2 linked regions of the Tunturibacter psychrotolerans genome follow. The protein of the gene in region 1 interacts with the protein of each later gene in a pairwise test. Links are inferred from orthologs where the notes say so. Each region holds a gene or a part of one and is shown on either strand. Other genes may lie near its edges. The genes, in order: ndk and RBB77_RS19825.

The links.
Region 2: the proteins of ndk (region 1) and RBB77_RS19825 interact in binary tests that used the Escherichia coli proteins (3 or more experiments, as listed by UniProt). The link is inferred for Tunturibacter psychrotolerans from one-to-one orthologs.

Annotation. Positions count from the first base shown.
Region 1 is NZ_CP132942.1:1,743,583-1,746,647, forward strand. The notes cover bases 3-2,741. They hold ndk (nucleoside-diphosphate kinase), read left to right. Parts: upstream 3-1,033; coding sequence 1,034-1,450; downstream 1,451-2,741. Other genes in these bases: RBB77_RS07080 (Nif3-like dinuclear metal center hexameric protein), read right to left, coding at 3-610; RBB77_RS07085 (hypothetical protein), read right to left, coding at 765-926; RBB77_RS07095 (HAD family hydrolase), read left to right, coding at 1,577-2,200; RBB77_RS07100 (GNAT family N-acetyltransferase), read right to left, coding at 2,224-2,631. In the rest of the region: more of RBB77_RS07080, read right to left, coding at 1-2; RBB77_RS07105 (aldose epimerase family protein), read left to right, coding at 2,929-3,065. UniProt on the Escherichia coli protein: Major role in the synthesis of nucleoside triphosphates other than ATP. The ATP gamma phosphate is transferred to the NDP beta phosphate via a ping-pong mechanism, using a phosphorylated active-site intermediate.
Region 2 is NZ_CP132942.1:4,714,101-4,717,220, reverse strand. The notes cover bases 1-2,794. They hold RBB77_RS19825 (5-formyltetrahydrofolate cyclo-ligase), read left to right. Parts: upstream 1-987; coding sequence 988-1,602; downstream 1,603-2,794. Other genes in these bases: RBB77_RS19820 (glycoside hydrolase family 3 protein), read right to left, coding at 1,712-2,794; mak (fructokinase), read left to right, coding at 1-2. In the rest of the region: more of RBB77_RS19820, read right to left, coding at 2,795-3,120. UniProt on the Escherichia coli protein: Involved in the removal of 5-formyltetrahydrofolate.

The sequences.
Region 1 (3,065 bases):
GCTTCTCTAATCCGGAGGATCCCGGAAGGAATGCCACATGGGATATAGAAAGATTAGGATCCCCTTCGACTCGTAGTGTTTGAATGTGAAGTTTAGACTGCAGCGATCTGGACAACTCCGCCAGTGTCACCTGAGGAATCGTTACAAAATATTGCCCGCGAGGCCCAGGCGGATGCGGATACTTATCCCAGCCAAGCTCCTCGTACATTCCCCTTAAGATGTGGTCGGTTGTATCAGCATGAATCTCATCATGGAGCCGAAACACCACCAGATGGTGTTGTTCAATGAACGCCAGCTTCTCTTTGTATACAGGATCATTGGTAAAGAACTTCGTGTCATCGATGTGGTTATAGAAGGTGGGCTCATGCGTGATGATCAAATTATCCCCACGGCGGACCGCCTCCTGTAAAACCTCCATCGTGTCGAGGAAGGTTGTGGCGATGCCGGTGACGAGTGTATTAGGATCGCCCGCCTTAATGGTATCCACTGTGTTGGGCGGGGGCATTGCGGCGTAACTGTGCTGGATGAGGCTAATCGCCTCACCCGCGCGAAGTGTTTGCGCGCGCGATGATATTGAAAGAAGTATCAACAACGTTAGAAGGATTCGCATCGGCATTATCGTGGGGAGCAACTGAGATCGCTCGACAATTCTATCGCCGAGCAATTGGCTTTGCGTCGTCGAATATGATGGCAATCAGATTTCGGGACGACAAGGTTTGGCAATGGTTTTGATCCACGAGAAAGATGATTGCATGGCGGACCGACTAGGTTTGACGGCGATAGAAGAGGCCTGCCGTGAAGAAGACAATGGCGACCATGAGGGAGAGGCGGGCATGGAGGATGTTATGCAAACGCAAGCTGAGGAGGCCATCCGCAAGCCACGCGGCGAAGCCCAGAAACCATATCCACGCTGTCTTTCGGAACATCCGCATTCATCCATGCTCCAGTGAGAAGTTTCAGCCAAGCTTGAACATGCGCGGTTCGCTGGCCTTGTTCTACACTAAGTAATAGAGACTCACCTAGGAGAAATACGTTGTCACAACGCACATTCAGCATCATCAAGCCGGACGCCGTTCGTAAGGGCTACTCCGCAGCTATCCTGGCCGAGATTGAAAAGGCAGGGTTTAAGATTGTTTCGATCAAACGGCTTTCCATTTCGAAGGCGCAGGCTGAAGGGTTCTATTACGTTCACGCGTCGCGTCCGTTCTTCGGCGAACTGACCGAGTTCATGTCGAGCGGCCCCATTTTTCCGATGGTGCTCGAGAAGGATAACGCGATTGCCGATCTGCGGAAGTTGATGGGCGCGACCAATCCGGCCCAGGCGGATGAGGGGACGATTCGCAAGAAGTTCGCATCGTCGATTGGAGAGAACGCTATCCATGGTTCAGACGCCGAGGATACGGCTGCATTTGAGATTGGGTACTTCTTTGCCGGTTACGAACTGAAATAACTCGATTGATAGATGAAGTTCAGCGGCGGTAGTGCGATCGGAGTTTTGGTCGGCTATCCGCCTTGAATTTTGTCGGAAGCGAGAGCGTCTGGCTCTTGGCACCGACGAGAAGCAAGGAGAAATTTGATGTTAGCTGCACCTTCGAAGTTGAAGTTACCGAAGGGGTCTTTCAAGGCCTATCTGTTCGATTGCGATGGAACGATTGTTGACTCGATGCCACTGCATTACATCGCGTGGAAGACGGTTCTAGCGGAATGGAACTGTGAGTTTGGAGAACAGACGTTCTATGCGTGGGGTGGAATGCCGGTATCCGAGATTATCTCCGCGCTGAATGTGCGAGACGGATTGGCGATGCCCGGGGAAGAAGTGGCAAAGCGGAAGGAGGCACTGTACTTCGAAATTCTTCCTGAGTTGAAAGCGGTGCCGGAAGTGCTCGAACATATCGAATTTAGCCATGGGCAAATCCCATTTGCAGTGGTATCAGGCAGTACAAGGGATTCTGTAACTTCTTCGCTGGAGGTGCTGGGTCTTCTGGACAAATTCGAAACGTTGGTATGTGCGGGAGATTACGAACGGAGCAAACCCGATCCAGAGCCCTTTTTGATTGCAGCTAAGCGGCTCGGAGTGAGTCCAGAGGACTGCCTGGTTTTTGAAGACACGGAGATGGGGATTCAGGCAGCGACGGCGGCCGGGATGGCTTCGGTGAAGATATTACAACCGTGGGAGCGGGAGGAACACTCTGGTACATAGTTCGGCAATCGATTAAGGAGCGCTCAGAGCTCTTTGCGGAAATTGATGCATCGATCAACTATTTCGAACCCGAAAGCTTCATGGGCGTTCTTTGAGCTTTCATGGTCGATCCACGTATCGGATGCCATTTCTTCGCACCCATGATTACGTGCCCAACTCTCAGCCGCACGCATCAAGGCCTTGCCGATACCCTGACCTCTGAATTGCTCGTAAACAAACCAACCTTCAACGAAGGCAACGGGTTGGGCCGGGTCGCAGACGTCGGCGTGTGAACGCAGTCCTACCTGAAGAAGGCCGTTGAGTGTTCGTTCCTCCCAATAGGAAATCAGAATCATTGCCGGCAGAGTGCCGTACATGCCGGAGGTGAGCACGCGACCTATTTCCTCACGATGTTCTTCGATGGACGTCTCTGGCCAGAGCAGCGCACACATTTTTGTGATCTCATCTTGATGTGAGATTTGCGCCTGGCGAATCTTGAGACTTTACTCTGTGCGTGAAGCGCGAGTTGAATCAAACCGCCGATTTTGCGTGGTCATGGCCATCCGTCTTACGATTACTCTTGACGCTCAGGTGTTATCGCTGTTTCGTACGAACGGTGGTTCACGTATAGTGGCGAGGGCTGCCGAAGCGAAGAAAATTTTGCTTCAGAACAGACCGAATACCGCCCGCAGGCGGAAAAGTGTACGGGGAGAATGACGATGAGATGGCTGAGGATTATGCTGCTTAGCATGACAACTGCGATGGCGGCACATGGCTCGGTAACTAAGGCTTCGTTCGGGACCGCACCGGACGGTACGGCAGTCGAACTTTATACGTTAAAGAGCGAAGGAATTGAGGCGAGCATTACGACCTTCGGGGCACGCGT
Region 2 (3,120 bases), 3.0 Mb from region 1 along the record:
GAAAGTATGTCGGTAGACGAATGCTATGCGATACTAGAGGCATGAGGTCACTAATTTAGCAGGCCAATCTTAGGCGCTCTAGTTTCGCATTGAGTGCTGGAGAGCAAAGAATAGAGTCTCTCAGAGATTGCAAATATAGCCGGGATGGCGGAACTGGCAGACGCAGCGGACTCAAAATCCGCCGAGGGCAACCTCGTGGGGGTTCGACCCCCCCTCCCGGCACCAATACGACAAATGACTTACCAGTAAACGGATCACTTCTGCGCGAGTGCCATTTTTCCCTATGCATGGTCGGTGCCTGTTGCGCCTTTCAGTGCGTGCGGAACGCCCCCCGGATGTGCTTCGGTGTTCACTGATGCGCACCGAGGAGACCGATGGTAGGAACTTCAGAAGCAACCTCGAACAATGAGCGAGGTTGCAAGCCTCCCGCTCCTTAAAAGCCAAAAGTAATCCAGGGCTATGTGATTCTGATTGACCACGGATCTCACATAGCTTTAGTGCGTCCGACTACTGATTTAGCGCTCGATCTTGGAAGGGTTGAAAACACAAGCACACTTCTACTACCCAGCTATTTTCCTCGTGTGGTATGTTGAGCAATTACATCGTATTGCGATGTATTCTCTTGGCAAGAGTTGGCTGTGCCATGGTTAGCTGACTATCAAGTGAGACGAGCTACACGCGGAGCATAGAACATCAACCGCTGTTCGCCGGACTACGAGCGTTCGCGAGTAGCAAGGCAAGATAGACAAATTTGGTCTTGGGGAGATGTCCATGATCTTCTATGTGTTGTTATTAGTTCTTTTTCCGCTGGTTGGAATCGTCGCCGCTGTCGTAGTAATTACAAAAGATTCCATTCAGCGACGTGATCTTCATCGCAACCGATGAAGATGAGGCAAGTGTTACCGTCCCGAATGTGCACTTGGGTCCATCGCAAGGGATTACACTGTTCTTACGCAAAACACAGATGCAACTACGCTAAAAAATAATATGGATGACCCAATGAACCCTGGGTTCGCAGGGACTGGACAGGAAGCACAACTCATCGCCTGGCGAGAACAAAAAAGGTCAGAGCTTCTTGAATTGCGCACTTCCTTTCCTGAAAAGCAACGGACCAGCGCAAGCGATGACGTCCTCAACGGGGTGAATTCTATATTCCAATCCCATGGGACAAGGATTGCTGGTTTCTATTGGCCCTTTCGGGGCGAGATCGAAGTATTTCCTCTAATCCATCGTTTTCTCGCTGAAGGAGGAACTGCTGCACTCCCGATGGTTGTTGGGCGATCGCAACCGCTCACTTTTCGCCTCTGGACCCCAGGATGCCGTATGGTTGCCGGTGTGTTTGGTATTCCTTATCCTGCAGAGTCTCGCGTTTTGGTCCCCGACACTTTGGTAGTCCCGCTGGTTGGTTATGATGATTGCTGTTATCGGCTGGGGTACGGTGGTGGTTATTACGACAGAACGTTGGCAGCGGCTGAACCGAAACCTCTTAGTATCGGCGTAGGCTTTGCGGCCTTGCGACTCGAAACGATTTGGCCCCAGCAGTATGATGTGCCGATGGACTACGTCGTTACCGAGGCCGAAACGATACGACGAAGTGTTTAAAGAGTCTTGACGTCCCGCGTTCTTTGTTGACGAACCTTTCATCTATTTGCGCACATTTGTCAGTCTAGAGTTCCAGTTCTAGCAAATGTACCCGAATATGATCTTGAGTTCAGTAGCTAAGCCCGTACCCGTACGCATAGAGCGGGGGAGCCGAGTCATGTGGTTCAGCGCCATTCTGCTTCATCACTCCATTGAGCGATGAGGGTAGCTCAAAACGCAGATGACCTTGAGGATTTGCGCGACCCTGTAGAACCTCCAGCACCTCTTTGCTATCGATGCCGAAGTCTCCCAGAAGCGCAGTGGCCTTGTCCTTTACATTCGTCAGGATCAGCGGACGTTCGAGGGTAGTCACAAACACTGTCGGTACGACTTTGCTCGCCGCCACGAGTGCCTCATAGTCCGGATCGGATTCGATGTAATTCAGCCTGCCCTCATGCTGACGACTGCCAAAAAAATATCCCCGATGTTCGCTGGCAAACGGAGGTGCTGCGTGGATCACCGCCAAGTCCGCCTTGCTGACCTCCGAAACCACGGTGAAGCCAGCCGCTTCTGCAACCGCCGGATCGATGCCTCGCACATAAAGGCGGAGCTTACTTGATGGCAACGGAAGCAACTTTCTACCCGTGTTCGGGATGGTCTTGTTTTCGAGGATGACAACCGCACGCGCCTGCGCGTCCCCGCCGGCCTTCACGAACTCCCCATTCCCAACGATCTTGCCCGCAGCGGCAACATCCACATACGGATCCTCGAACAGCCCCATCGAGAACTTCTGTTCCAGGATGCTTCTGGCTGCCATTTCTGCTCGATCCCGAGAGATGGTCCCGTTCTTGACGCAGGCCACAATCGCATCTGGATTGTTTGTGCCGCCAATTTGGTCAACTCCTGCATTGATCGCCTTGGCAAATCGTTCCTTGCGGCTCAACGACTCTACGCCCCACGGCACCCCGATATCGGCGGGAGTCGGTTTGGAGCCTTCAGGTTCTCCATTCATGCAAGCTTCCGTACAGTCTTCCGTGATTCCCCAGTCGCTGAGCACCAGACCAGCGAACCCTTCTTTCTTCCTTAGCAAATCGGTCAACAGTTGTTGGTTGAAGCCTGCTCCCACCTGCTCCAACGCTGTTCCGTTCAGAGTCACTCCCTGCAGGATCGCGTAAGTCGGCATCACAGTCGCTACATGAGACCGAAAGGCCGCCACAAACGGGATCATGTGCATTGCTAATTCGTGATCGTCGAGTGCAGCGAATCTGCCGTAGAAATTGTGGCTGTCCCAGCCGTCTTTCACCGCGCCGTATCCCACCCAGTGCTTTACGACCGCGGCAACGCCGTTGCGGTTTAGGCCGTCCTTTCCGTTTTGAATGCCTTCGATGTAAGCCGCAGTCATCTTGCCCGCAACCTCGGGATCTTCACCGAAAGTCCCGTCGATCCGCGCCCATCGGGGCTCTGTTGCCAGGTCGGCTTGGGGCGCTAGCGATTCCCGTATACCGACCGCGATATATTCTTGGCGCACAATGTCTCCAA